One region of the Pseudomonas sp. GL_117 genome, then DNA from elsewhere that is predicted to be linked to it. Evidence: predicted binding sites of a transcription regulator. Region 1 holds the regulator's gene; the other holds the start of a gene.

Region 1 (14,986 bases):
CGCAAGGCCGAAGAAGTCCACCCGTTCATCAAGACCGGTCGCACCCACCTGATGGACGCCATGCCGGTGCGCATGAGCCAGGTACTCAATGGCTGGGCGCAGCAACTCAAGGCCAATATCGGCCATCTGCAGGACCTGCTGCCAAGCCTGCAGGCCCTGGCCCAGGGCGGCACTGCGGTCGGCACCGGGATCAACGCGCATCCGGAATTCGCCGCACGTTTCAGCCAGCAACTGAGCAGGCTGACCGACGTCACATTCACGCCGGGCAAGAACCTCTTCGCACTGATCGGCTCCCAGGACACCGCTGTCGCTGTTTCCGGTCAGTTGAAAGCCACCGCGGTATCGCTGATGAAGATCGCCAATGATCTGCGCTGGATGAACTCCGGGCCGCTCGCCGGTCTCGGTGAAATCGAGCTTGAGGGCCTGCAGCCGGGCTCCTCGATCATGCCGGGCAAGGTCAATCCGGTAATTCCGGAAGCCACTGCCATGGTCGCGGCCCAAGTGATCGGCAATGACACGGTGATCACCGTCGCAGGCCAGTCCGGCAACTTCGAGCTGAACGTAATGCTGCCGATCATCGCCCAGAACCTGCTCAGCAGCCTCGAATTGCTGGCCAACTCCAGCCGTCTGCTGGCGGACAAGGCGATTGGCAGCTTCAAGGTCAACGAAGCCAAGCTCAAGGAAGCGTTGTCGCGTAACCCGATCCTGGTCACCGCGCTCAACCCGATCATCGGTTACCAGAAGGCTGCTGAAATCGCCAAGAAGGCTTATCAGCAGGGCCGTCCGGTGATTGATGTCGCCCTGGAGCACACCGACTTGCCCCGCAGCCAACTGGAAGTCCTGCTGGACCCGGAAAAGCTCACGGCCGGCGGCGTGTAATCACCGACACTGCTTTGGAGGCTCACCATGGAGCACTGGAAACGCACGATCGAACGGGCCAATCGCTGCTTTATGCAAGGCGAGTTGGTTGACGCTCGCGAGGCCTATTTGCAAGCCCTGGCCCTGGCCCAAGTGTTGTTCGAACGCTGGGCGGATGCCGACGAAGCGGTGGCGGCTTTTGTCATTTCCCATCACAACCTGGCGGACCTGCATCTGCGTCTGAACCAGCCGGAAGAAAGCGCGGAGTACCTCTGCGCCATTCACCAGCGCTTGTTGCATGCGATGCAGGACCCGCGCCTGACCCCGCAGTTACGCGAGGCGGCGCTACGCCAGAGCAGCAAGACCTACATTGAACTGTTGAATTTCATCAGCGATCACGGTGAGTACCCGCGTACCCATCGCCTGCTGGGCAGCACCGCGGCGCAACAGGATGCGTCGACTCGCAACAGTCCTTATTACGGAGCACATTGAGATGTCCTACACCTTGCCTGCCTTGCCTTACGCCTACGACGCCCTGGAGCCGCATATCGATGCGCAAACCATGGAGATTCACTACACCAAGCACCATCAGACCTACATCAATAACCTCAACGCTGCCGTCGAAGGCACCGAGTTCGCGGGCTGGCCGGTAGAGAAACTGGTGTCCAGTGTGCAGCAATTGCCGGAAACACTGCGCGCTGCGGTGATCAACCAAGGTGGCGGCCATGCCAACCACTCGTTGTTCTGGGCAGTGATGTCGCCACAAGGCGGAGGCAAGCCTGAGGGCGCGCTGGGCAAGGCTATCGACGAGCAGGTGGGCGGTTTCGAGAGCTTCAAGGAAGCCTTCACCAAAGCCGCACTGACCCGTTTCGGCAGCGGCTGGGCCTGGCTGAGCGTTACTCCACAAAAGACCCTGGTCGTCGAAAGCAGCGGTAATCAGGACAGCCCCCTGATGAATGGCAACACGCCAATCCTCGGCCTGGACGTGTGGGAGCATGCCTACTACCTGCGTTATCAGAACCGGCGTCCGGAATATATCAACGCGTTCTATAGCGTGATCAATTGGCCGGAAGTTGCCTCACGCTATCAGGCCGCCTTGGCCTGACATTCACCTCCATAACAAGATCTAAGGCCGACTATGGGCACTGAAACACTGGCGGTCAGCAGCGGGCGGATGTTTCGTTATGCGTTTGGCTCGCTGCTGCTATTGGCAGGGACTGCATTGCTGGTGGCCCATGGGCTGGACTGGCTGAACCTGGAGCCGCGAATCCTGCGCGCGCTGCAAGGCGGCGCGATCTGCGCACTGGGCACGGCACTCGGTGCGGTGCCCGTGCTGGTGATTCGGCGCATGCCGGTGGCGCTCAGTGACACCTTGCTGGGTTTTGGTGCCGGGGTCATGCTCGCGGCGACGGCATTTTCGCTGATCGTGCCGGGCATCGCCGCCGCCGAAGGCCTGGGGCTTTCGCCTTGGGGGGCCAGTGGCCTGATCAGCGTTGGCATCATGCTGGGGGCATTGGGGTTGTATCTGGTTGATCGCAAGGTCTCCGGTGCCAGCCCGGAAATGCTGGTAGGCACGCCCGATCACCCGGTGATCCCGCCGCGTATCTGGTTATTTGTGTTTGCCATCATTGCCCACAACATCCCCGAAGGCATGGCCGTGGGTGTTTCGGCGGGCGGCGCAATGCCCGATGCCGACAGCCTGGCCATGGGCATTGCCTTGCAGGATGTGCCCGAAGGCTTGGTGATTGCGTTGGTGTTGGCCGGGGCAGGGATGTCGCGGATCAAGGCGTTCCTGATCGGAGCTGCTTCAGGGTTGGTCGAGCCGGTGTTCGCGGTGCTCTGCGCCTGGTTGGTAAGCCTGGCTGAAGTGCTGTTGCCGCTTGGGCTGGCGCTCGCCGCGGGGGCCATGTTGTTGGTGGTGACTCACGAGGTCATCCCCGAGTCGCGGCGCAACGGTCACGAGATGCTCGCCAGCCTGGGGTTGTGCATTGGGTTTTGTTTGATGATGGTGATGGATACCGCATTGGGCTGAAGTCGTAGCGACTTCACGCCCGTCTTCAAGGGTGTCACTCACCCTCATCAAAGAAGTTGTTGATCAGCGCCACCAGGGCGTCCATGGCTTCCTGCTCCTGCTCGCCTTCCGTCTTCAAGTGAATTCGGGTGCCCTTGCCGGCGGCCAACATCATCATGGCCATAATGCTTTTGCCATCGACCATGGACTCTGGCGTACGCCCCGCGCGGATCTGGCAGGGGAACTGCCCGGCAACGCCGACGAACTTCGCGGAAGCCCGGGCATGCAGCCCCAGCTTGTTGATGATTTCAATTTCCAGAGCAGGCATCGCGGGGGTGTTCCTTTCAGCTAAGGTCGCGGTGGCGAACCTGGACGTTCTTGAGGGTTTTTTGCAGCAGTTGGCCCAGGCGTTCGGTCAGGTAGACCGAGCGGTGGTGGCCGCCGGTGCAGCCAATGGCAATGGTGACATACGCCCGATTGCTTGCAGCGAAGCGCGGCAGCCATTTGAGCAGGTAGCTGGAAATGTCCTGGAACATCTCCTCGACATCCGGTTGCGCTGCCAGGTATTCAGCCACAGGTTGGTCCAGCCCGGACTGGTCACGCAGTTCCGGTTTCCAATAAGGGTTGGGTAGGCAGCGCACATCGAACACCAGGTCGGCGTCCACCGGCATGCCGCGCTTGAAGCCAAACGACTCGACGAGGAATGCCGTACCCGGCTCGGGCTGGTTCAGCAGGCGCAGCTTGATGGCATCACGCAACTGGTACAGGTTGAGCCCGGTGGTGTTGATCTTGAGGTCGGCGAGGTCAATGATCGGCCCCAGCAACTTGGTTTCGTCCTCGATGGCTTCTGCCAGGGAACGATGGGGGCTGCTGAGGGGGTGGCGTCGACGGGTTTCAGAGAAGCGCTTTAGCAGGGTCTCTTCGTCGGCGTCCAGGTACAGCACATCGCAATGGATGTGCTTGGCGCGAACTTCCTCGAGCAGTTGCGGGAACCGCTCAAGGTGGCTGGGCAGGTTGCGGGCATCGATCGATACGGCCACCAGCGGTTGCGCCAGCTCGGTGTGGATCAACGCGCGTTCCGCGAGCTCTGGCAGCAGGCCGGCGGGCAGGTTGTCGATGCAGTAGAAACCACTGTCCTCAAGTACGTTGAGGGCGGTGCTTTTACCCGAGCCGGAACGGCCGCTGACGATGATCAAACGCATGATTACTGCCCGTTCTGTTCATCCAGGACTACCTGATACAGCGCCTCATTGCTGCTGGCACTGCGCAGTTTGTCGCGTACTTCCTTGCGGTCGAGCATGCTGGCGATCTGCCGGAGCAGTTCCAGGTGCGCATCGGTGGCGGCTTGCGGGACCAGCAGAACAAACAGCAGGTCGACCGGGGCGCCGTCGATGGCGTCGAAATCGATGGGAGCGTCCAGGTGCAGCAGGGCGCTGACAGGTGCCTCACAACTTTTGAGGCGGCAGTGGGGAATGGCGATGCCGTTGCCAAAACCGGTGGAGCCGAGTTTTTCACGGGCAATCAGAGCCTCGTAGACATCTTGCATCTCCAGGTCAGGCACTTCGCGGCTGATCAGGTTGGCAATTTGCTCAAGGGCTTTCTTTTTACTGCCACCCGGCGCGTTCACGAGGGAACGGCCGGGGGTCAGGATGGTTTCAAGTCGAATCATGGGTGGGGAGTGTTAGCGGCCTGTGCCCTGGAGGAGGCTCTGCTGCTTTTCCTTATGCTTTTTGATTTGGCGATCCAGCTTGTCGGTCAGGTCGTCAATGGCGGCATACATATCTGAATGCTCGGCATTGGCGACTACTTCCCCGCCGGGTATACGCAAGGTGGCTTCGATTTTCTGCTTCAGCTTTTCGACAGTCATGATGACTTGCACGTTGGTGATCTTGTCGAAATGCCCCTCAATTCTTTTGAGTTTTTCGCCGATATAGGCGCGCAGCGGTTCGGTCACTTCCAGTTGGTGTCCACTGATGTTGACTTGCATACAGCTTCTCCTTCGTTGCCAGTGCATAAAGCGGTGGGCAGGAATACCCACCACTGGAACGCTATGGCCCGCCCGTCACATCAAACGCTTACGCTCGCTGGAAGGCGCGATCCCGAGGGACTCGCGGTACTTGGCGACGGTTCGACGGGCGACCTGAATGCCTTGTGCCTCCAGTAAACCAGCGATCTTACTGTCACTCAATGGCTTTTTCTGATTTTCCGCGGCAACCAGTTTTTTGATGATCGCGCGGATCGCCGTGGACGAGCATTCGCCGCCTTCGGAGGTGCTGACGTGGCTGGAGAAAAAGTATTTCAGCTCATAAATACCCCGTGGGGTATGCATGAATTTCTGCGTGGTCACCCGTGAAATCGTCGATTCGTGCATGCCGACTGCTTCGGCGATGTCATGCAGCACCAACGGTTTCATCGCTTCGTCGCCATATTCCAGGAAGCCGCGCTGGTGCTCGACGATCTGGGTGGCGACTTTCATCAGGGTTTCGTTGCGGCTTTGCAGGCTCTTGATGAACCAGCGGGCCTCCTGCAACTGGTTGCGCATGAAGGTGTTGTCGGCGCTGGTATCGGCGCGGCGTACAAAGCCGGCGTATTGCGGGTTGACCCGCAGGCGTGGCACCGACTCCTGGTTCAACTCCACCAGCCAGCGTTCGTTGTCCTTGCGCACGATGACGTCAGGCACCACGTATTCGGCTTCGCTGGACTCGATCTGCGAGCCCGGGCGCGGATTGAGGCTCTGTACCAGTTCGATGACCTGGCGCAGGTCGTCTTCCTTGAGTTTCATACGGCGCATCAACTGGCTGTAGTCGCGGCTACCCAGCAGGTCGATGTAGTCGGTCACCAAGCGCTGGGCTTCAATGAGCCAAGGCGTCTTGGCAGGCAGTTGGCGCAATTGCAGCAACAGGCATTCGCTGAGGGTGCGGGCGCCGATGCCGGCGGGTTCGAACTGTTGGATCCGGTGCAGGACGGCTTCGATCTCGTCCAGTTCGATGTCCAGTTCCGGGTCGAACGCTTCGAGGATCTCCTCAAGCGTCTCGTCCAGGTAGCCCTGGTTGTTGATGCAGTCGATCAGGGTCACGGCGATCAGGCGATCGGTGTCCGACATCGGCGCGAGGTTCAATTGCCACAACAGATGGCTCTGCAGGCTTTCGCCGGCGGAGGTGCGGGTGGTGAAGTCCCACTCATCATCGTCGTTGCTGGGCAGGCTGCTGGCGCTGGTCTGGTAGACGTCTTCCCAGGCGGTGTCCACGGGAAGTTCGTTGGGAATGCGTTCGTTCCATTCACCTTCTTCCAGGTTATCCACCGTTGGGGCGGTTTCCTGATAGGAAGGTTCCTGCACGTCGGAATTGGGTTTTTGCTCGATGTTGTCGGCCAGCGGGTCTGCGTTATCGAAGTCGTCGCCTTCTTCCTGGCGTTCGAGCATCGGGTTGGACTCCAGAGCCTCCTGGATTTCCTGTTGCAGGTCCAAGGTCGACAATTGGAGCAGGCGGATGGCCTGTTGCAGCTGCGGTGTCATCGTCAGCTGCTGGCCCATTCTCAGGACTAGCGATGGTTTCATGGCAGGGGCTTAACACCTTATTCGCCGGCGCAATGCGCCATCCACGACAGGGCGCGTGAGCGCCAAACATAAGCAAATTATATGCCTGATGTCGGGGGCTTTGCCTAGAGCACGGTAACAATAAAAATCCGGAGGTTTTCATTGACTCCCGCGCATCTTGGCAGCGGCCGTGACACCACGGTGTTTACAGGCGGAACTCGTGACCCAGGTAGACTTCCTTCACCAATTCGTTGGCCAGGATCGTGGCGGCGTCGCCTTCGGCAATCAGTTGGCCATCGTTGACGATATATGCGGTTTCGCAGATGTCGAGGGTTTCACGCACGTTGTGGTCGGTGATCAATACACCGATGCCCTTGGCTTTCAGGTGGTGGATGATCTGTTTGATGTCGCCGACCGAGATCGGGTCGACGCCGGCAAACGGTTCGTCCAGCAGGATGAATTTCGGCGCAGTGGCCAGGGCACGGGCGATTTCCACACGACGACGCTCGCCGCCGGACAGGCTCATGCCGAGGTTGTCGCGAATGTGGTTGATGTGGAATTCCTGCAGCAGGCTTTCCAGCTCCTTGCGACGGCCATCACGGTCGAGTTCCTTGCGGGTCTCGAGGATCGCCATGATGTTGTCGGCCACCGACAGTTTGCGGAAGATCGACGCTTCTTGCGGAAGATAGCCGATACCGGCCCGTGCACGACCGTGCATTGGCTGGTGGCTGACATCCAGGTCGTCGATCAGGACGCGACCCTGATCCGCCTGGACCAGGCCGACGATCATGTAGAAGCAGGTGGTCTTGCCGGCGCCGTTGGGGCCGAGCAAGCCGACGATCTGGCCGCTGTCGATCGACAGGCTGACGTCGCGCACGACCTGGCGGCTTTTATAGGCCTTGGCCAGATGCTGGGCTTTCAGGGTTGCCATTACTCGGCCTTCTTCTTCGGCTGGATAACCATGTCGATACGCGGACGTGGCGCAGTCACCTTGGCGCCATTGGCGCGGCCGGCGTTGGCGATCTGTTTCACGGTGTCATAGGTGATTTTCTCACCTTCCGTGGAGTTGCCGTCCGGGCTGAGGACCTTGGCCTGGTCGATCAGGACAATACGGTTCTGCTGGGCGTGATACTGGATGGTCTTGCCGTAGCCCTTCATCGGGCCGCTGTCGGTCGGCGACTGCTTCTGCTCGAAGTAAGCCAGGTTGCCCACCGAAGTCACCACGTCAATGTCGCCATTGGCGGTACGCGTCAAGGTCACCGTGTTGCCGGTGATCTTCATCGAGCCCTGGGTGATGATCACGCCGCCGGTGTAGGTGGCGACGCCTTGCTTGTCGTCCAGTTGCGCATCGTCAGCCGAAATGTGGATCGGTTGCTGGCTATCGTTCGGCAGAGCCCAGGCGCTCACGCTTCCCAGTGCTGCGCCCAGACTGAGCAAAATAGGGAGAGTTTTAACGAGCCTCATACTGTCCTCTTACGTTCGATAGCAGGTGTATCCTGCTTTCTTTCAAATACGCTTTCATTCCCTTGCCAGTCGATACCCCGCCAGCGCCGTCGATTCTAACGTCTTGCTCGGTCTGCGCATATTGCTTCTGCGGGAATACGGTCATACGACTGCTGGTAATCACGGTGTCACGGTTTTTATCGTCGGTACGCGCGACGCGCACCGAGTCGATCAGTTCCACTTCGGTGCCGTCCGGGTTGACCTCGCCACGCTTGCTGGTGACATGCCACGGAAACTCGGTGCCACGGTAGATGTTCATGTCCGGGTTGGTCAGCAGGGTGACTTCGGTGGCCTTCAAGTGCTCGACCTTGTCCGATGTCATCTCATACTGCACCTTGCCGTCGGGCAGGAACTGGATGCTGTAGGCATTGGTGGCGTAATAGTCGATAGCCCCTTCGTCAACCTGCGCAACAGGCTGGTCGAGAAAGCGCTCCGGGCTGATATTCCAGTAGCCCACCGCCAGGAACAGCGCGGCGATGACCCCGAATAACAGGAAGTTGCGAATCTTTTTGCTCAGCATAAAACGCTCTATAGGTAGGCGGCGTGGGCCGCTTCAAGGCTGCCTTGGGCGCGCAGGATCAGCTCGCAGAACTCGCGGGCGGCACCTTCGCCGCCGCGGGCGGTGGTGATGCCATGGGCGTGTTCGCGAACAAAGGCTGCCGCATTGGCCACGGCCATGCCCAGGCCGACTCGACGGATCACCGGCAAGTCAGGCAGGTCATCGCCCAAATAGGCGACCTGCTCATAGCTTAGGTTGAGTTGGCCAAGAAGCTCGTCCAAGACCACCAGTTTATCCTCGCGGCCCTGATACAGGTGAGGAATCCCCAGGTTTTGTGCGCGGCGTTCCACAACCGGGGTTTTTCTGCCGCTGATGATCGCTGTTTGCACGCCCGCTGCCATCAGCATCTTGATGCCTTGGCCGTCGAGGGTGTTGAAGGTCTTGAATTCGCTGCCGTCTTCGAGGAAATACAGGCGGCCATCGGTCAGCACGCCGTCTACGTCGAAAATCGCCAGTTTGATGTTCTTGCCGCGTTGCAACAGGTCGCCTGTCATTTACATCACTCCCGCACGCAGCAAGTCGTGCATGTTCAGGGCGCCAATCGGGTGGTCTTGATGATCGACCACCACCAGCGCGCCGATCTTGTGGTCTTCCATGATTTTCAAGGCTTCAGCTGCCAGCATCTCGGGGCGAGCGGTCTTGCCGTGGGGCGTCATCACAGCATCTATGGTCGCGGTATGGATGTCGATGGTGCGGTCCAGGGTGCGACGCAAGTCGCCGTCGGTGAATACCCCGGCCAGTTTGCCGTCGGCTTCCAGGATCACCGTCATGCCCAGGCCCTTGCGGGTCATTTCCATCAGCGCGTCCTTCAGCAGCGTGCCGCGCTGGACGTGGGGCAATTCATCGCCCGAGTGCATGACGTTTTCCACTTTCAACAGCAGGCGACGGCCCAGGGCGCCCCCTGGGTGGGAGAACGCGAAGTCTTCGGCGGTAAACCCGCGCGCTTCCAGCAACGCCACGGCCAGCGCATCACCCATGACCAGGGCGGCGGTCGTGGAGGAGGTCGGCGCCAGGTTCAGTGGGCAGGCCTCGTGGGCCACATGCACGTTGAGGTTTACTTCGGCAGCCTTGGCCAATGTCGATTCGGGGTTGCCGGTGATGCTGATCATCTTGATGCCCAGGCGCTTGATCAGCGGCAGCAGCGTCACGATTTCGTTGGTGGTGCCGGAGTTGGACAGTGCCAGGATGATGTCATCCTTGGTGATCATGCCCATGTCGCCGTGGCTGGCTTCGGCCGGGTGCACAAAAAATGCGGTGGTCCCGGTGCTGGCCAGAGTGGCGGCAATCTTGTTGCCGACGTGGCCGGATTTGCCCATGCCGACGACGACAACGCGGCCCTTGCTGGCCAGAATCATCTCGCATGCGCGTACGAAATCTGCGTCGATATGCGCCAACAAGCCTTCTACGGCTTCAAGCTCGAGGCGGATGGTGCGTTGTGCGGATTGAATAAGGTCGCTGGATTGGCTCATGTCTGAAATCGTATAGCCTGACGAAAAGTCGGCGATTATAGCGGTAATGAGCAATTCCCTCACGCAAGTTCGTCAGGGTTTGTTCGTGATGCGGGTGAGATTCATCTTAAGCAACGGTTTTTCCCTGTCTTCAGTCTGAACAAGCACAGTTCCGGCCTTGGGCGCGTTGTACCAGCAGTGATATAGTTCGCCGCCAGTTCGGTCCGCCCAGCCCATGTGGCTAACTATTGCACGAGCGTTGCAAACGTTTGGCGCAAACGTGGTGTCTGAGTGAAAGGCTGCATCCCAAGGAGTTTAGATGAGTGCCGATAACGCCTACGCGGTCGAGCTGAAGGGTCTTACCTTCAAGCGCGGGACGCGCAGCATCTTCAATAACGTCGATATTCGCATTCCACGCGGCAAGGTCACGGGCATCATGGGGCCTTCCGGTTGCGGCAAGACCACCCTGTTGCGCCTGATGGGCATGCAATTGCGCCCGACTGCCGGCGAAGTGTGGGTCAACGGCCAGAACCTGCCGACGTTGTCGCGCAGCGACCTGTTCGACGCGCGCAAGCACATGGGCGTGTTGTTCCAGAGCGGCGCACTGTTTACCGATCTTGACGTTTTCGAGAACGTCGCCTTCCCGCTGCGGGTCCATACCCAACTGTCCGACGAGATGATTCGCGACATCGTGTTGTTGAAACTGCAGGCCGTAGGGCTGCGCGGTGCCATCGACCTGATGCCCGACGAGCTGTCGGGTGGCATGAAACGTCGTGTCGCCCTGGCGCGGGCTATCGCCCTCGATCCGCAGATCCTCATGTACGACGAGCCTTTTGTCGGCCAGGACCCTATCGCCATGGGCGTGCTGGTGCGGTTGATCCGCCTGCTCAACGACGCGCTGGGCATTACCAGCATCGTGGTTTCCCATGACCTTGCAGAAACCGCGAGCATCGCCGATTACCTCTATGTCGTCGGCGATGGCCAAGTGTTGGGGCAGGGTACGCCTGAAGAGTTGATGAACGCCGACAACCCGCGCATTCGCCAATTCATGACCGGCGATCCCGACGGCCCGGTGCCATTTCATTTTCCGGCAGCGGACTACCGCTCGGATCTTCTGGGGAAGCGTTGATGCGCAAGACTTCACTTATCGAGAAGGTTCGCCTTTTCGGTCGCTCGGGCATCGACATCATCGAAGTGCTCGGCCGTTCGACGATTTTCCTGTTCCATGCCCTGTTGGGGCGCGGCGGCATTGGCGGCGGTTTTGGTCTGTTGATCAAGCAGTTGCATGCGGTGGGCGTGATGTCACTGGTGATCATCGTGGTCTCCGGCGTGTTCATCGGCATGGTACTGGCGCTGCAAGGCTTCAATATTCTCTCCAGCTACGGTTCGGAGCAGGCCGTAGGGCAGATGGTTGCCCTGACACTGTTGCGTGAACTGGGGCCGGTGGTCACTGCGTTGTTGTTCGCCGGGCGCGCAGGTTCTGCGCTGACTGCCGAGATTGGCAACATGAAGTCCACCGAGCAGTTGTCCAGCCTGGAAATGATCGGCGTGGACCCGCTCAAGTACATTGTTGCCCCGCGTCTGTGGGCCGGCTTCATTTCCCTGCCACTGCTGGCGATGATCTTCAGCGTGGTGGGTATCTGGGGCGGTTCGTGGGTGGCGGTGGACTGGCTGGGGGTCTACGACGGCTCCTACTGGGCCAACATGCAAAACAGCGTGACCTTCAGCGGTGACGTGCTCAACGGCATCATAAAGAGCATCGTCTTCGCCTTTGTAGTGACCTGGATCGCCGTATTCCAAGGCTACGACTGTGAGCCCACTTCAGAAGGGATCAGTCGTGCCACCACCAAGACCGTTGTGTACGCCTCGCTGGCGGTACTGGGCCTTGACTTCATTTTGACCGCCTTGATGTTTGGAGATTTCTGATGCAAAACCGCACTGTGGAAATCGGTGTCGGCCTTTTCTTGCTGGCTGGCATCCTGGCTTTACTGTTGCTGGCGCTGCGAGTCAGCGGCCTGTCGGCCAGCCCCACCGCCGATACTTATAAACTTTACGCGTACTTCGACAATATCGCCGGTTTGACTGTCAGAGCTAAAGTGACCATGGCCGGTGTAACCATCGGCAAGGTCACGGCAATCGATCTGGATCGCGACAGCTTCACCGGTCGAGTGACGATGCAGTTGGACAAGAAGGTAGATAATCTGCCGACCGACTCCACTGCATCTATCCTCACTGCGGGTCTGCTGGGCGAGAAGTACATCGGTATCAGCGTGGGTGGGGAAACAGCCCTGCTCAAGGATGGCTCGACCATCCACGACACGCAGTCGTCGCTGGTACTTGAGGACCTGATCGGTAAATTCCTGCTCAATACGGTCAATAAAGACGCCAAATGAGGAATCTGTTCATGATCTCTACCTTGCGACGTGGCCTGCTGGTGCTGCTTGCAGCGTTGCCGTTGATGGCCAACGCGGCAGGTTCTGCCCACGAACTGGTGCAAGACACGACCAACAAGATGTTGGCCGACCTGAAGGCGAATAAAGAGCAGTACAAGCAAGACCCGACCAGGTTCTATGACGCGCTGAACACCATTGTCGGCCCGGTGGTCGATGCCGAAGGCATTTCCCGCAGCATCATGACGGTCAAGTATTCGCGCAAGGCTACCCCGGCGCAGATGCAGACGTTTCAGGAGAACTTCAAGAAAGGCCTGTTCCAGTTCTATGGCAACGCGTTGCTGGAGTACAACAACCAGGGCATTACCGTCGATCCCGCCAAGGATGAGTCCGGTGACCGCACCAGCGTTGGCATGACCGTCAAGGGTTCCAACGGTGCCGTCTACCCGGTGCAGTACACCCTGGAGAAGATCAACGGCGAGTGGAAACTGCGCAACGTGATCATCAACGGCATCAACATCGGCAAGCTGTTCCGTGATCAGTTCGCCGATGCCATGCAGCGCAATGGCAATGACCTGGACAAAACCATCAATGGTTGGGCCGGTGAAGTCGCCAAGGCCAAGGAAGAAACCGACAAGCAAGCTGCCGGGAAGCCTGCGCAATGACCGAATCGGCCGTTCGTCTCGGCGATGCCGGCGAGTTGTTCATCAGCGGCGTACTGGACTATCGCTCCGGGCCGGGCCTGCGCAAGCAGGGCCAGGCACTGATCAACAGCAGTAGCGCGCCTGCGTTGGTGGTGGATTGCTCGCAGGTGACCAAGTCCAGCAGCGTGGGTTTGTCCTTGCTGCTGTGCTTCATGCGCGATGCCGAGGCAGCCAACAAAACGGTCAGCATCCGCGCCATGCCTGAAGACATGCGCGAAATTGCCGAGGTTTCGGGTTTGACCGAGCTGTTGGCACATCCTTAATACACACTATTAGAGAAGCCCCCCGTCAGAGTCCTGCTATGCGGGGTTCGCAGGCGCGGGGCTTTTTTGTATGATGTGCGACCCGTGCGCACTGGGCGCCGATAGAGGTTGAGCATGCAGGCCCTAGAAGTTAAGAGCTTTCTTGAAGGAAAGCTGCCGGAAACGACCGTAGAAGTTGAAGGCGAAGGCTGCAACTTCCAGCTGAACGTGATTAGCGATGAACTGGCGGCACTGAGCCCGGTCAAGCGTCAGCAGCAGATCTATGCCCATTTGAACCCGTGGATCACCGATGGCAGCATCCATGCGGTCACTATGAAATTTTTCAGCCGCGCGGCCTGGGCCGAGCGCACCTGAGCCCCCAAGGCGTCGAGATTCTTATGGATAAATTGATTATTACCGGCGGTGCCCGCCTTGATGGCGAGATTCGCATCTCCGGTGCAAAAAACTCCGCCTTGCCGATCCTGGCAGCGACCCTGCTGTGTGATGGCCCGGTCACCGTGGCCAACCTGCCGCACTTGCACGACATCACCACCATGATCGAGCTGTTCGGTCGCATGGGCATCGAGCCTGTGATCGACGAAAAGCTGTCGGTCGAAATTGACCCGCGCACCATCAAGACCCTGATCGCCCCGTACGAATTGGTGAAAACCATGCGTGCATCGATCCTGGTGCTGGGTCCGATGGTTGCCCGTTTCGGCGAGGCCGAAGTGGCCCTGCCTGGCGGTTGCGCCATCGGCTCGCGTCCGGTGGACCTGCACATCCGTGGCCTTGAAGCCATGGGCGCAACCATCGACGTCGAAGGTGGCTACATCAAGGCCAAGGCGCCGGAAGGCGGTCTGCGTGGCGCCAGCTTCTTCTTTGATACCGTCAGCGTGACCGGTACCGAGAACATCATGATGGCCGCTGCCCTGGCGAACGGCCGCAGCGTCCTGCAGAACGCTGCGCGCGAGCCGGAAGTGGTCGACCTGGCCAACTTCCTGAACGCCATGGGCGCCAAGGTTTCCGGTGCTGGCACCGACACCATCACCATTGACGGTGTGGCCCGCCTGCACACGGCGACCTACAAGGTCATGCCCGACCGTATCGAAACCGGCACCTACCTGGTTGCCGCTGCCGTCACTGGCGGCCGCGTCAAGGTCAAGGACACCGATCCGACCATCCTGGAAGCGGTCCTCGAAAAACTGCGCGAAGCGGGTGCGGACATCACCACCGGCGAAGACTGGATCGAGCTGAACATGCACGGCAAGCGGCCTAAGGCCGTCAACGTGCGTACCGCTCCGTACCCGGCGTTCCCGACCGACATGCAGGCTCAGTTCATTTCCCTGAACGCGATTGCCGAAGGCACCGGTGCCGTGATCGAGACCATCTTCGAAAACCGTTTCATGCACGTGTACGAACTGCACCGCATGGGCGCGAAGATCCAGGTTGAAGGCAACACCGCCATCGTCACCGGTATCGACAAGCTCAAGGGCGCGCCAGTGATGGCCACCGACCTGCGTGCGTCGGCCAGCCTGGTGATTTCGGCACTGTGCGCCGACGGCGACACCCTGATCGACCGCATCTACCATATTGACCGTGGCTACGAGTGCATCGAAGAAAAACTGCAGATGCTCGGCGCGAAAATCCGCCGCGTACCGGGCTAGTCCCAAACGCTAGTGTAGTGAGCGGGCTTGCCCCGCGCTGGAGGGCGCAGCGCTCCCAAGATTTTTAGGGCT
Region 2 (14,986 bases), 2.6 Mb from region 1:
GTGACACGGCAGATGGAAGACCTCACCACCCTGCGCGACATCGCCAGCCAGACCATCGAGATCGGTGTGTTGCTGGAGGCGTCACGCCAGAGTGTGGTGCAGCGCAAGTTCGCCGCGTGGGCGGCGATCCTCGCGTTCCCCACGGCGGTGGCGGGGATTTATGGGATGAACTTCCAGAACATGCCCGAGCTGCAATGGCACTACGGCTATTTTGCGGTGCTCGGGTTTATCGCACTGGGTTGCACCGGCTTGTGGGCCAGCTTCAAACGTTCGGGCTGGCTTTAAGCCGCTGCGTCAGGCTTGTGCGCGACAAAACGCATCATCCACTCCGCCACGGTCACGCCGTGGTGGTCATGTTCCAGGCTGGCCACGCCGCTGTTGTAGATTTTCTCACCCAGGTTCTGCTGGCGAATATCCAGCAAGGCGCGGGAGTAATCGTGGATGAATTCCGGGTGGCCCTGGAAGCACAGCACCTGGTCGTTGATGTGGTACGCGGCAAACGGGCAGAAATCGCTGGAGGCGATGACGGTGGCGTTTTCCGGTAGCGCGGTGACTTGGTCCTGGTGGCTGATCAGCAGCGTCAGCTCTTCCACCCGTGGGCTCATCCACGGCGCCTTGGCGGCCATCTTGTAGTTGTGGATGCCCACACCCCAGCCCTGGCTTGCGCGCTCACTCTTGCCGCCCAGCAATAGCGCCAGCAGTTGGTGGCCAAAGCAGATGCCCAGCAATTTGTCGCCACGCTCATAGCGGTTGAGCAGGTACGCCCGCAGCCTCTCGATCCAAGGGTCGGTGCCGAAGGAGTCAGCCTTGCTGCCGGTGACGAGGTAAGCGTCGAACTGCTCGCTGTCGTCCGGGTATTCGCCGTTCATCACGTTGTACACGACGAACTCGGCCGCAATCGGCTGCTGGGAAAACAGACGCTGGAACATCTGCCCATACCCCTGATATTGATCCACCAACTCCGGGCGCAGGACATCGGTTTCCAGAATGCAGACGCGTAGCGACATAAAAAATACCTGACACGGTGATGGGAATAATGCACACCCAAGCCTGCCTCGAAACCCACCTGCAAAGCAAGTCCCTCTCTCACCGTCTGAGCCGTGTGAACGCCTAGAAAGATGCGCCCTGCGCGGCTTTTTCCAGCAGCAACGCCGGTGGCGTGAAGCGCTCGCCATACTGCTGCGCCAGGTAGCGGGCGCGGGCGATGAAATCGTTCAAGCCATACTGATTGATAAACTGCAACGCGCCGCCAGTCCACGCGGCAAAGCCGATGCCGAAGATCGAACCGACGTTGGCATCCGCCGTCGACCGCAATACACCCTCCTCCACGCAGCGCACGGTTTCGATGGCCTGGATGAACAGCAGGCGGTCGCGCACATCCTGCGGCGAGATGCGTTGGTCGGGCCGTTCAAAGCGGCTTTTGAGCTCCGGCCACAGGAATTTCTGCGCGCCGCTCGGATAGTCGTAAAACCCGCCACCCGCCGCCTTGCCCCCGCGTTTGTATTCGTTAACCAACAGATCAATCACCAACGTCGCCGGGTGCTGCGGCACAGCCTTGCCTTCTACGAGCAGATCCTTGGCCGCCTGCTGTCGGATATGGCTCATCAGGCTGAGGGATACTTCATCCGACACCGCCAACGGCCCCACGGGCATGCCGGCCTTGCGCGCTTCGGTCTCGATCATCGGCGCCGCCACGCCTTCGCCGAGCATGGCAATACCTTCGTTGGTAAAGGTGCCGAACACCCGGGAAGTGAAAAAACCGCGACTGTCGTTGACCACGATCGGGGTTTTCTTGATTTGCAGTACGAAGTCGAAACCTCGGGCCAGGGTTTCGTCCGAGGTGTGGACGCCCTTGATGATTTCCACCAGGGGCATCTTGTCCACCGGGCTAAAGAAATGCAGGCCGATGAACTTGCCTTGGTCCGGCACCGCCGTGGCCAGCCCGCTGATCGGCAAGGTCGAGGTGTTGGAGGCGATCACCGCGTCGGCCCCCACCACGCGCTGGGCGGCGGCGGACACCTTGGCCTTGAGTTCGCGGTCTTCGAACACTGCCTCGATGATCAAATCGCAGCCCGCCAGGTCGGCGTCCGAGTCCGTAGGATGAATGCGCGCCAGGGTGGTTTCCCGCTGTTCGACGCTCAATTGCCCACGGCTGACTTTCTTGTCGAGCAACGCCGCCGAGTGCGCCTTGCCCTTTTCGGCGGCCGCCGGATTGATGTCCTTGAGCACCACCTCGATACCCGCGCAGGCACTCGCATAGGCGATGCCCGCGCCCATCATGCCCGCGCCGAGCACCCCGACTTTGCGCGTGACGTACGGCGCAAAACCGTGGGGACGGGAGCTGCCCGCATTGATCTCGTTGAGCTGGAACCAGAACGTGCCGATCATGTTTTTCGCCACTTGTCCGGTGACCAGCTCGGTGAAGTAGCGGGTTTCGATCAGGTGCGCGGTGTCGAAATCGACCTGGGCGCCCTCAACGGCGGCACACAGGATCTTCTCCGGTGCCGGGAAACAGCCTTGGGTTTTGCTGCGCAAGATCGACGGGGCGATTGCCAGCATCTGCGCCACTTTCGGGTTCGACGGCGTGCCACCGGGGAGCTGATAGCCCTTGTTGTCCCACGGCTGCCGGGCCTCGGGGTTGGCAAGAATCCAGGCGCGGGACTTGGCCAGCAGCTCATCGCGATCCGCCGCCAGCTCGTTGATCAAACCGGCCTGCAACGCCGGTTGCGGACGGATTTTTTTGCCCTCCAGCAAGTACGGCAAGGCCTTTTCCAGGCCCAGCATGCGCACCATGCGCACCACCCCGCCGCCACCCGGCAGCAGGCCCAGGGTCACCTCCGGCAGGCCGAGCTGCACGGATTTGTCGTCCAGCACGACCCGGTAATGACACGCCAGGCAAATCTCCCAGCCGCCGCCCAGGGCGGCGCCGTTGATCGCGGCCACCACCGGCTTGCCAAGGGTTTCCAGGCGGCGCAGTTGCGCCTTGAGCAGCAACACGCCGTCATGGAAATCCTTGGCCTGGGCCTTGTCGACCCTGATCAGTTCATTGAGGTCGCCGCCGGCGAAAAAGGTCTTTTTCGCCGAGGTGATGACCACGCCGGCCAGCGTGTCTATCTCCGCCTCCAGACGCGCAACGCTGGCCGCCATGGCCTCGCGGTACGCGCCATTCATGGTGTTGGCGCTCTGGCCGGGCATGTCGAGGGTCAGCACCACGATCTGGTCCTGGCCTTTTTCGTAACGAATGGCTTGGGTCATGCTGGATTCCTTGGGCTCAGAGCCGTTCGATGATGGTGGCGATACCCATGCCGCCGCCGACACACAGGGTGGCCAGGCCGTAACGCTGCTGGCGTGCTTCCAGTTCGTCGAGCAAGGTGCCGAGGATGGCGCAGCCGGTGGCGCCCAACGGGTGGCCCATGGCGATGGAGCCGCCGTTGACGTTGACCCGGGCGGCGTCGATACGCATGTCCTTGATGAATTTGAGCACCACAGAAGCAAACGCTTCGTTGACCTCGAACAGGTCGATGTCCTCGACGCGCAAGCCGGCCTTGGCCAGGGCCTTGCGTGTCGCCGGCGCGGGGCCGGTGAGCATGATGGTCGGGTCGGTGCTTGTCACCGCCGTGGCGACAATGCGCGCCCGCGGTTGCAGGCGCAGCTCGCGGCCCTTGGCCTCGGAGCCGATCAACATCAACGCGGCACCATCGACAATCCCGGAACTGTTGCCCGGTGTGTGTACGTGCTGGATGCGTTCGACATGGCTGTAGACCCGCAGCGCCGTGGCATCAAAGCCCATCTGCCCGATCATCTCGAAGCTCGGCTTGAGCTTGCCCAGCCCTTCGAGCGTGGAGTCGCCACGGATGAATTCATCGTGGTCCAGCAGCACGATGCCGTTCTGGTCCTGCACCGCGACCAGCGACTTGTTGAAGGAACCGTCGGCACGCGCCCTCGCCGCTTTCTGCTGCGAGTGTAGGGCAAAGGCGTCGACATCCTGGCGTGTGAAGCCTTCCAGGGTGGCGATCAGGTCCGCGCCGATACCTTGCGGGGTGAAATGGCTGTGCAGGTTGGTGTGCGGGTCCAGCACCCAGGCGCCGCCATCGCTGCCCATGGGCACGCGGGACATGGACTCGACGCCGCCGACCACCACCAGGTCTTCAAAACCGGAACGCACTTTCATCGCGCCGAGATTCACCGCTTCCAGGCCCGAGGCGCAGAAACGGTTGACCTGTACGCCGGCGACGCTGACGTCCCAGTCCGCCACCAACGCGGCGGTCTTGGCGATGTCGGCGCCCTGGTCGCCCACCGGGGTCACACAGCCCAGCACGATGTCATCCACCTGCTGGGTGTCGAGGTCATTGCGCCGGGCCAGTGCGGTGAGCAAACCGGCCACCAGGGTCACCGGCTTGACGCTGTACAAGGCGCCGTCAGCCTTGCCTTTGCCCCGGGGCGTGCGTATCGCATCAAAGATCAAAGCTTGGGTCATGACGTCCTCGAACCGCTGTACCTGTGTGCCCCTACCTTAGGCCCGATTGACACGGTTTCAATGACGGATGCGCTCATTGCTTTTGACCCCCTCGCTCGGACGAACGGTAGGTCGCCGGGGCAATCCGCTGATTAATCGTTTTAGCTGTCTAGCCAACGGTCTGGCGCCAAGATGGCGTTAGGCCTCATGCCGTTTTTAGCGCGAATGCTGATGAGCTGATATGAAATGGATCTAAGCCACGCAGAACGAGGGCTCTAAGGTTGAATCAGTAGGAGGTTGCTGCCGGGTTTTGCTGGAGCAGCTGTAAGAAAAGCGACACGTCATACCGTCATACTGCGATAAAACGGCACGTATTTGACGCTCAGGAATAACAAAAAAAGGCAGTCAGCCATGTTCAAGCACTCGAAAGTTCGTCAGGCGGGACTTATTCTGTTCGCCACCACACTGATTCTGATCCTACCCAACCTGACCAAGATCATTGGGTAACCCTTAAACACCCGCACTGCGCGTATACACAGCATCAGGACTGCAGTTTTTGGCAGCACCTGCCGGGATATTGCCAATAGCAATCCTGTTGCAGGGGCTGTCTTTTTGCCTGGATTTTTCCGGTATCGTGAGCGCCATCGCCACTTTGCAGCAGGCCTTTCTCTTGAAATCGATCCTTGCCCTCCTCGCCCTGTTCATGGCCCTGCCGGTCACGGCGGCGCAATTGACCATCGACCTGGACCATGCCAGCAAGACCTGGCAGACCGCCGAATTGCTCAAACACCCGGCGGTCAAAACAATTCAGATCATCGATGACGTTTCCTACAAGCGCACCATGACTTATCGCGCGGTGCCGCTGGCAGCACTCCTACCGGGCCTCACAGCACAGAGCCATCTGCAAGCGGTTGCCCTGGACGGGTTTGCCGCCGAACTCACGGCCGCGCCCTTGCTGGCAACCCACGGCGCCCGCGCCTGGCTGGCGGTGGAGGACCCGGCGCAGCCATGGCCGGCGCTGGCGGATGGCAAACCGAGTGCCGGGCCGTTCTATCTGGTGTGGACCGACCCGCAAGCCGGGCATATCAGCCCGGAACAGTGGCCGTTCCAGATCTGCGCGATCAAGCAGTTGAAGACCGTTGCAGAGCGTTTTCCGGCACTGTTGCCGGCCTCGGAACTGGCCGCCGATGATCCGATCAACCAGGGCTTTGCGTTGTTCCAGAAAAACTGCCTGGCGTGCCATCGGCTCAATGGTGCCGGGGACGCGCAGGTGGGGCCGGATCTGAACATTCCCTACAACCCCACGGAATATTTCAGCGGTGACTTTCTCAAGCGCTATATCCGTGACCCGCAAAGCCTGAGGCACTGGCCACAGGCGAAGATGCCGGGGTTTGCGGCCGGTGTGTTGCCGGACCGCGAGTTGGATTTGTTGGTGGGATATTTGAAGCACATGGCGGGGCGTAAACAACAACCCTAAGTACAACTTATATCAACTGTGGGAGCTGGCTTGCCTGCGATAGCGGACTGTCAGCCAATCCATGTCTAGCTGAACCACCGCCATCGCAGGCAAGCCAGCTCCCACCGTTGATCGTCTTCGCCTACTGTTGCTGCACAGCAATCATCGGCGTCGGCGCCACGAACACCTTGGCATGCATCTGCTCATGCCCACCGCCACGGCGCATGCCGCGTACCGGGCAGGCGTCGAGGTAATCCAGGCCCACCGCCAACTTCAGGTGCCGCTCGGGCCGCGCCAGTTGGTTGGTCACGTCAAAGCTGTACCACGCGTCATCCAGCCAGGCTTCGGCCCAGGCATGGCTGGCCAGGTGCGCACTGTCTTCGCTGTACAAATATCCCGACACATACCGCGCCGGAATCCCCAGGCTGCGGGCGCAGGCGAGGAACGCATGGGCGTGGTCCTGGCATACGCCAGCACGGCCGGCGAAAGCTTCGGCGGCGCTGGTGTCGACTTCGGTGGCGCCGGGTGTGTAGACCATTGAGTGGTTGAGGGCGTGCATCAAGTCGATCAGCGCGTTGCGGTCGCGGCGTTGATGGCAGTGTTGCAGGGCAAACCCGCGCAGGGCCTCGTCAGGCTCGGTCAGGCGCGTACTGCGCAGGAACGGGAACGCCGATTGGCTCTCGTGTTCGGCCTCGCTCAGTTCGTCGATGTCTACCTGGCCACGGGCACCGATGATGATGGCGTCATGGGGCTCGTCCAGGGTCAGCACATGCAGGATGTTGCCGAATGGGTCCACTTGCGCACGTACCGGGCGCGGCAGGTCGAGCTGCCAACTGATGACGTTCTGGCGCTCGCTGTCGTGGGGCGTAAGGCGCAGGTACTGAATGCTGGCGCGAACCTGGTCTTCATAGTGGTAGGTGGTTTCGTGGCTGATGGAGAGTCTCATGCGGCCTCCAGGTAGGAGCTGTAGATGGCGTCGCCCAACTGGCGCACCAGGGGGATAAAGTCGGTCAGCCAGGCGTGCAGGCCTTCCTCGAGGATTTCATCAATGGCGGTAAAACGCAGGCGCGCATCCATCTCGGCGGCCAGGCGCTGGGCCGGGCGGCCGTTGAGGCCGGGCAGGCTGGCGAGGATCTGGTCGATCTCTTCGCTGCAGGCGCGCAATGAACGTGGCACATCGGCGCGCAGCAACAACAATTCGGCGACTTGTCGTGCGCCTGGCGCATCGCGATAGATCTCGGTGTAGGCCTCGAACGACGACAGCGCACGCAGCAAGGCGCTCCATTGATAGTAGGCGTGGGCCGTACCGTCGGTGACCGCTGCAGCCTGGTCGCCGGCCATTTCATAACGTGCGTCGAGCAGGCGCAGGGTGTTGTCGGCGCGCTCGATAAACGTACCCAGGCGGATAAAACGAAAGGCGTCATTGCGCATGATGGTGCCGTAGGTTGCGCCCCGGAACAGGTGGGAACGCTCCTTGACCCATTCACAGAAGCGGCTCATGCCATAACGGCTCAGGCCCTGCTGGGCAATGTCGCGAATATCCAGCCAGGTGGCGTTGATGTTTTCCCACATGTCGGCGGTAATTCGCCCACGCACCGCATGGGCACTGGCCCGCGCAGCGCCGAGGCAGCTGTAGATGCTGGCCGGGTTGGCCGCGTCCAGGGCAAAGAAGTGCAGCAGGTGTTCGGCGTGCAGCTCAGCGTGGCGCTCGCGGTAGTCATCCAGGGTGCCGGTAATCAACAGCGGCATGGCCAGTTCATGCAGGCCATCACCGCGCCCGTCCTGGGGCATCAGCGACAGCGAATAGCTGACATCGAGCATGCGCGCGAGGTTTTCCGCGCGCTCCAGGTAGCGCGACATCCAATACAAATCCGAGGCAGTTCTACTCAACATGGCATCAGTCCTCTACCACCCAGGTGTCTTTGGTACCACCGCCCTGGGACGAATTAACCACCAGCGAACCCTCACGCAGCGCCACGCGGGTCAAACCGCCAGGCACTACACGGGTTTCCTTGCCGGACAGGACGAACGGACGCAGGTCGATATGGCGTGGCGCGATGCCGTTTTCGACAAAGGTCGGGCACGTCGATAAACACAGGGTTGGCTGCGCGATATAGGCGTGGGGCTTGGCCTTGATACGTACACGGAAGGCCTCGATTTGCGCTGCGGTGGAGGCAGGGCCGACCAGCATGCCGTAGCCACCGGAGCCTTGGGTTTCCTTCACGACCAGATCCGGCAGGTTGGCCAGGACGTGGGACAGTTCGTCGGGCTTACGGCACTGGAAGGTAGGAACGTTGTTGAGGATCGGTTCTTCGTCCAGGTAAAAACGGATCATATCGGTGACGAATGGGTACACCGACTTGTCATCCGCCACCCCAGTGCCGATGGCATTCGCCAGCACGACATTGCCGGAGCGGTACGCGGCCAGCAGGCCGGGCACGCCGAGCATGGAGTCCGGATTGAACGCCAGCGGGTCGAGGAAGGCGTCGTCGAGGCGGCGGTAGATCACGTCCACGGCCTTGGGGCCATCGGTGGTGCGCATGAACACGCGGTCATCGCGTACGAACAGGTCGGCACCTTCCACCAGTTCCACGCCCATTTCCCGGGCCAGGAAGGCATGTTCGAAAAACGCGCTGTTGAAGCGCCCGGGGGTCAACACCACCACGCTGGGGTTGTCCAGGGGGCTGGAGCTTTTCAGGGTGTCGAGCAGCAGGTTGGGGTAATGGTCGATGGGCGCGATGCGTTGGGCGGCGAACAGCTCGGGGAACAGGCGCATCATCATCTTGCGGTCTTCGAGCATATAACTGACGCCGCTCGGTGTGCGCAGGTTGTCTTCCAGCACGTAGTAGGTGCCGTCGCCATCACGCACGAGATCGACCCCGGAGATGTGGGAATACAGGTCGCGGTGCAGGTCCAGGCCCTGCATTGCCAACTGGTATTGCTCGTTGGCCAGCACCTGCTCGGCGGGGATGATCCCGGCCTTGATGATGCGCTGATCGTGGTACAGGTCGGCGAGAAACATGTTCAGCGCTTTGACCCGCTGGATGCAGCCACGCTCGACAACCCGCCATTCGCTGGCCGGGATGCTGCGCGGGATGGTGTCGAAGGGAATCAACCGCTCGGTGCCCTGCTCGTCACCGTAGAGGGTGAAGGTGATGCCGGCGCGGTGAAACAGCAAATCGGCTTCACGCCGGCGCTGGGCCAACAGATCATCTGGGGTTTCGGCCAACCAGCGGGCGAACTCGCGGTAATGAGGCCGGACCTGGCCTGCCCCATCGTACATTTCATCGTAATAAGTGCGGATCATGCCGAACTCCTTGTCACCCGGGCGCTAGAACCATCGCAAGGCCCGTGCCAGCGGCATAAACACTTAAAAATCAGTGAGTTGAATTAAAGCAAGGACACAAGCGCACCGTCCTGGTGCAGCCAGATGCCCGCCGTCCCGTCGCGCGCTTCATCGCAATGCGGGCTTTGACTATCAGCAGCATAGCCAGAGTTGATTTCACTGCCCGGCCAAGCCTGCGGATAATCGCCCTATCTGCTGAACACGCTCCTTCAGCACACCGCTCTTCCCTTTAGGCCACCCTTCTTGGGTGGCTTTTTTTTGGTGCTGAAAAATGGCGCACAAGTTCAGAATAGTTGTCCCACGCCACAAACAAAATCGGCCGACCCAAAGGTCAGCCGATACGCTGCGTTTTTTCATACAACTACATGGGTAACCCACGCACCTCCTGCTTGACGCCCCATCCTTCGATAATCCCGCCCAGAGGCTCTACCACCGCCCCAAAGTCCTGTTCGAAGTCTCCTATACCGTCGTAGGTGGCAAACATGATTTTGCTCAGTTCCAGATACCAGGCGCCATCGTCGCGCGCACTGACCTGGGCATTCAGGGATTCCCCACGAAACTCACCCGCAGCCCTGCGCGCACGTTCCTCATCCGGGAAAATGGCGTAGAACTCAATGGGGTGGAAACGCGAGAAGTCGAAGCCGCCTTCTTTCATGCGGCGCAGAACGTTGGTGCTGATGTCTTCTTGATAGGCTGTGCTCATGAAAAGTGCTCCTCTGACCGATGGATAGACTTTCCGTGCTTCCCGAGGCCCACGCCGTACTGGCGCATGGACTACGGCGATGACAACACCGCTGGAAAACAAGCATGTAGCTGACAAGACCAGACCTTAGCGATTCATTCGCTGATCTCGCTTGCAGAGTAGCGCGAAGCTTTGACCACCACCAGAGGCACTTTAGTGGCAACCACGCAATGTTCAGGCGGCGGGCAAAATGTCGAGGATTTGAATACTGTTCTGGTCTTTGAGGATTTTCACCGTGGGCTCAGACTGGCGCCCCTCAAGGTCATTGAGGTCGAGTTCGGCGGCGACCGGCAGCAGCTTGTTGCGGATCATGTGCGCAGCTTCTTCAAGGCTGGGCTTTTTATTGCAGGTGAACTGCTCCACCGAAGTCTCGCCGTGATCATCAACGAAGGTAATGTTCCACGTTTGCATCGGTGCCTCCTCGATAAAACCCATGTGTGGGCTCACATCCATCTGGACCTTGAGGGATCGCCAAACGTTCCACTCAAGGCTGGAGGCACCGGATCAATTGCGCTTACTTCTCGGCGTGGTCCTTGAGGGCTTTCAAGGTGTTGAACGGCGCATCCACCACGAATTTGTTGGCCAACCACGATGGCACGCTGCCGCCTGGCTCGGTGTGCACCTGGTAAGTGACTTCGGTCAGGTTGTCGCCTTTGGGCACCAGTTTCCAGAAGCCCTCGACCTGGGCCACACGCACGTAGCCTTTGACTTCCGGCTGGTAGGTCGGCACTTCCAGCAGCTTGCGCGTCAGGGTGCCGTCAGCGGCCTTGGAGGTGGTGATCTCCAGGATGGAGTCACGGTCGGTCACCGGGAACGGAGCCTTGAACTGGGTGTAAGTCCAGCTCTTGTCGCCTTCCTGCTTGAGCAGTTTTTGCGATTTGCACTCGTGAATCCAGGCACAGGCACCCGCGACGTCTTCTTGCAGTGCCTGGATCTTGGCCACCGGCGCCTTGATCGTGGTCACACCGCGATAGGCCTTGTACTTGGAGCCGGCCACTTCGCTCAAGGACACCTTGATCCCGTCTTCATCTTTGGCGACCTGCCAATCCTCAGCCTGGGCCGTAGCAGCAAACAACACCGTAAACCCGCACAGCACAGCCATTCGTTTCAGCGAACCCATTGTTGTATTCCTTATTGTTGAAGTTCCGATAGTAAAGCCCATCAAGCCGCCGTCATCTGCTCCCACCAACCGATCAAGCGGATCGCATCGGCCTGGTCGGTACCGCAGACCTCGATGTCCGCCTTGAAATCACTGCATACCGCCGGCCGTTCCGGCTGCCCGAACAGCAGGCACAGTTGTTCGACCGACAGGTGCAGGCAGCGTTCGCCCGCCGGTTTGCCTTGTGGCATTCCCGGTAATGGCGAACTGATGGAGGGGGCGATGCAGCACGCGCCACAGCCTTCACGGCAATTCATGACAGGCAGGTCCTCGACGACTCAATGTGGATGGCCGGGCTAGAGTACGCCCTTAAACAGCCGTTTTAAAATGGTCTAACAGGGGTTTTTCGCAGAAAACAAAAATGACTGACCAGTCTCCGACACATGGTCGAAGAGCCACGTCACGTTTGCAGGAAAAGTTTACTGCTTGAACTCGAATTCCAACGCTGCGCCTTCAACGTCACGCCGCTCTTCGTTGCGCAGTTGCAGCTTCATCTCATTGCTGAGCAGGCGACCGTTGATCTGGAAGGCGCTGTTGCCTGCCGGTTTCTCGCCAAACATCGGCGGCAGCAGGGGCACGCTCTGGGGCTTGGGCATGGTGCCGATGGGTTGCAAGTGCCTGACCATGTCCGAAGGCAGGGACAGGTCCAACTGTGCCGGTGGCAATTTGGTCTGGGTAATTTCCTGGGACGACTTCGACTTGCTTGTCGTACGCTTTTTCACCGCAGCGGCTTTTTTCTTGGCCTCGACGGCCTTTTTGGCCGGGGGCTTCTGCGTGGCGCCGGCGGTGACCTTGCCCTGGGTCACAGGTGCTGCCGCCAGCACTGTGCTGACGTTACACAGGCTTAACAGGCCAATCACCAAGACAGTGCGAAAAATACAGGTCATATCGCCTACAGCATTAACGGCAGAGGGCCATATGCTCGCTTGTTGTGGGCAGCATGACAAGCGCGGTGATTGGCCGGCGGCCGGTCATGTCCCTGTTCCCGGGCTCAAAAGCCGGCGGCGGTTTCCTGGCAAAGTTGGCTGGCGAGCATCCCCAACGTCATCAGCGCCCGCTCTGCCTCGCGGTTCCACGCTGTGCCGCAATTGAGACGGATACAGTGGTTGAACTGCTCGGTGTTACTGAAGATCAGCCCCGGCGCAATGCTGATGCCTTGTTGCAAGGCGCGTACGTGCAGTTCCTGGGTATTGACCCGTCCCGGCAAACTGACCCACAGGATAAAACCACCACTGGGACGGGTCATCTGCGTGCCTTCGGGGAAGTACTGCTGCACGGCGAGCTGGAAGGCGTTGAGGTTCTTGCGGTACTCCTGGCGGATGTAACGCAGGTGGCGATCATAGCCCCCGTTCTCCAGATACGCGGCAACGCCCATCTGCGTGACGCTGCACGCCGAATGGGTGCTGAACATCTGCAGGCGCTGGATTTCCTGCTGGTACTTGCCGGCAATCATCCAACCGATCCGCACGCCGGGTGACAGGGTCTTGGAGAAGCTCGAGCAATAGATCACCCGGTCCAGGCGGTCGTAGGCCTTGAGGGCCTTGGTGCGACCGACTTCAAACATCAATTCGCCGTAAATGTCGTCCTCGACGATCTGAATATCGAAATCCGACGCCAGGCGCAGCAACTGTTTTTGCCGTTCCTCGGGCATGGTGCCACCGAGGGGATTGCTCAGGCGCGTGGTCAGCACCAGGGCCTTGATCGACCATTGGTTGGCCGCCAGTTGCAAGGCTTCCAGGCTCATGCCGGAGGCTGGATCACTGGGGATCTCGATGACCTTGAGGCCAAGCAGATCAGCCAGTTGCAGCAAGCCGTAATACGTCGGCGATTCGGCGGCGATCAGGTCGCCAGGCCGGGTCAGCACGCGCAGCGACATCTGCAGCGCATCGACGCAGCCATGGGTGATCACCACTTCGGACGGGTCGACCACCACGCCCGCATCGCGCATGCGGATCGCCACCTGGCGGCGCAGCGGCTCGAAACCAGGGCTGAACATATAGCTGAACGCCCGTGGGCTCTGGAAGCGCGTGACCTTGGCCAACTGCTGGTGCAACGCGCGCACCGGCAAGTAATCGACACTCGGCACGGCGGCGCCCAACGGGAACACCCCTTCGCGGCGCGATTCGACCAATACCTGTTGGATAATGCTACTGCGGGTGACCAACCCTGGGCGCTCGACGCGGGCGATGTCTGGCGTTGGCGCGGTGAGCGCCGGCGTCTGGTGTACGTAGTAGCCCGACTGCGGGCGTGCGCGGATCAGCCCCTGGTCTTCCAGGTTGGCATAGGCCTGCAACACCGTGGCGTGGCTGACGTTGAGCTGGGAGCTCATCTTGCGCACCGAAGGCACGCGCTCGCCCGGTTGATAGACGCCGCGCCGGATGTCCTCGGCCAGTTGCTGGGCGATACGTTGGTAAAGCAACAGATTGGTCATGACGCAGCACTCGATTTCACGGGTATTTTATTTTTGTGTGAAACATACCGGCACAGTTTAAAAGTGTACGGGGACAGTTGCCACAATAGTCGAGCGCGGGCGGGAGTGACAGTAAAAACTGTAAGGGTGCTCAAGAGCCTTTTAGGTGTACACCAAACAAAATGTGGGAGCGGGCTTGCCCGCGATAGGGGTGTATCAGCAGAAACAACTCTGGCTGACCCACCGCAATCGCGGGCAAGCCCGCTCCCACACAAGCTCACTTACACATTGGGATTTGTGTGTGGCGTCTAGCGGGCGGCGCCCAACTGGCCTTTTTCGTCGGAGAACACGATTTCTACCCGCCGGTTCTGCGCCCTGCCCCGCTCGGAAGCGTTGGCTTCGACCGGGTACTGGTCACCATAACCTTCAACCTGGATGCGTTTTTCGTCGATGCCCAGGTCCACCAGCACATCGGCCACCGATTGCGCACGGTCACGGGACAGCTTGAGGTTTTCCTGCTCGCCGCCGGTGCTGTCGGTGTAACCCTCGATACGCACCACGCGCTTGGGGTTCAGTTGCAGGAACTGCACGATTTTCAGCACGGTGCGGTTGGCGGAGTTTTTCAGTTCCGCTTCACCGGTATCGAACAACACGTCGCCCAGGGTCATCACCAAGCCACGATCGGTCTGGGTGGTGGTCAGGCTGGCGATCTGTTCTTCGAGCCATTTGCCCTGTTGCTGCACACTGGTCAGCTTGCTTTCACGCAGGGCCAGTTGCAGGCGCTGGCGCTCCAACTCGAGCTTGGCACCGCGCTCGGCATTGAGCGCCTGCTCGGTGTGTTCGCGGGCAATCGCGCTGTAACGCTGGCTCAGATAGGCGTAATGCGCGACGTCGGCGCCGCTGCCCCAGTAGCTCGACAGGCGGTCGGCGCGGGCCAGGGATTCACCGGCGCGGATCACGTCCTTGGGCGCAAAGCGCAGCACGTTGGCGTCTTCCTTGACCTTCTGGAAGTCGCTGCCCGCCTGCTGCAAAGCCTGCTCGCTATCAGGGTGACTGGCGCAACCGCCCAACACCGCCGAAACCAACAGCAGCGCACCACTCAAACCACGGATCATCGGGCTCATTGGGCTTCCCCCAACTGCAACTGCTTGCGCAGGCGTGTGATGCGGGTGTTGAGCACGTTCAACTGTTCCTGGCTTTTGCGGGTCAGCACCTTGGCTTCGGCCAGGCGCGCGTCCAGCTCGGCTTGCTCAGAGCGCATACGGGCGTTCTTGTAGGACTCGTCGGCCATGCTGCCCTTGGCCCGGGCGAATTTGGCTTCGGCCAGTTTCAACTCGGGTGATTCATCGGTGTTGGCACCCACGGCGCTGGCTTGTTCCAGGGCTTGCTGGGTGAGGCGCATTTGTTCATTCGGCGC

Evidence for each region. Region 1 encodes sigma-54, which starts transcription at its own class of promoters, with help from an activator protein. Its sites were predicted from a motif close to ANTGGCATNNANNTTGCTNT; they were not measured.
Region 2: a site for sigma-54 is predicted at 9,252-9,271, ahead of AC3ISR_RS20990 (circularly permuted type 2 ATP-grasp protein). Genes of this name have one in related genera too.

What each region holds. Positions count from the first base shown of each region.
Region 1 is NZ_CM174418.1:1,024,820-1,039,805, forward strand. It holds gene AC3ISR_RS04450 (class II fumarate hydratase) at 1-879, shown strand, start outside; gene AC3ISR_RS04455 (DUF2753 family protein) at 907-1,350, shown strand; gene AC3ISR_RS04460 (superoxide dismutase) at 1,352-1,963, shown strand; gene AC3ISR_RS04465 (ZIP family metal transporter) at 1,997-2,890, shown strand; gene AC3ISR_RS04470 (HPr family phosphocarrier protein) at 2,925-3,197, opposite strand; gene rapZ (RNase adapter RapZ) at 3,214-4,071, opposite strand; gene ptsN (PTS IIA-like nitrogen regulatory protein PtsN) at 4,074-4,538, opposite strand; gene hpf (ribosome hibernation-promoting factor, HPF/YfiA family) at 4,551-4,856, opposite strand; gene AC3ISR_RS04490 (RNA polymerase factor sigma-54) at 4,932-6,425, opposite strand; gene lptB (LPS export ABC transporter ATP-binding protein) at 6,610-7,335, opposite strand; gene lptA (lipopolysaccharide transport periplasmic protein LptA) at 7,335-7,868, opposite strand; gene lptC (LPS export ABC transporter periplasmic protein LptC) at 7,855-8,427, opposite strand; gene AC3ISR_RS04510 (KdsC family phosphatase) at 8,436-8,960, opposite strand; gene AC3ISR_RS04515 (KpsF/GutQ family sugar-phosphate isomerase) at 8,961-9,935, opposite strand; gene AC3ISR_RS04520 (ATP-binding cassette domain-containing protein) at 10,234-11,043, shown strand; gene mlaE (lipid asymmetry maintenance ABC transporter permease subunit MlaE) at 11,043-11,840, shown strand; gene mlaD (outer membrane lipid asymmetry maintenance protein MlaD) at 11,840-12,307, shown strand; gene AC3ISR_RS04535 (MlaC/ttg2D family ABC transporter substrate-binding protein) at 12,319-12,969, shown strand; gene AC3ISR_RS04540 (STAS domain-containing protein) at 12,966-13,271, shown strand; gene AC3ISR_RS04545 (BolA family protein) at 13,386-13,625, shown strand; gene murA (UDP-N-acetylglucosamine 1-carboxyvinyltransferase) at 13,649-14,914, shown strand.
Region 2 is NZ_CM174418.1:4,630,643-4,645,628, forward strand. It holds gene AC3ISR_RS20955 (magnesium and cobalt transport protein CorA) at 1-285, shown strand, start outside; gene AC3ISR_RS20960 (amidotransferase) at 282-1,007, opposite strand; gene AC3ISR_RS20965 (3-hydroxyacyl-CoA dehydrogenase NAD-binding domain-containing protein) at 1,111-3,255, opposite strand; gene AC3ISR_RS20970 (acetyl-CoA C-acetyltransferase) at 3,272-4,477, opposite strand; gene AC3ISR_RS20975 (c-type cytochrome) at 5,127-5,933, shown strand; gene AC3ISR_RS20980 (transglutaminase family protein) at 6,055-6,858, opposite strand; gene AC3ISR_RS20985 (alpha-E domain-containing protein) at 6,855-7,805, opposite strand; gene AC3ISR_RS20990 (circularly permuted type 2 ATP-grasp protein) at 7,810-9,219, opposite strand; gene AC3ISR_RS20995 (ribonuclease E inhibitor RraB) at 9,620-9,961, opposite strand; gene AC3ISR_RS21000 (hypothetical protein) at 10,175-10,411, opposite strand; gene AC3ISR_RS21005 (START domain-containing protein) at 10,515-11,120, opposite strand; gene AC3ISR_RS21010 (YkgJ family cysteine cluster protein) at 11,162-11,416, opposite strand; gene AC3ISR_RS21015 (translation initiation factor 2) at 11,579-12,046, opposite strand; gene AC3ISR_RS21020 (aminotransferase-like domain-containing protein) at 12,151-13,590, opposite strand; gene AC3ISR_RS21025 (OmpA family protein) at 13,878-14,693, opposite strand; gene AC3ISR_RS21030 (DUF4398 domain-containing protein) at 14,690-14,986, opposite strand, start outside.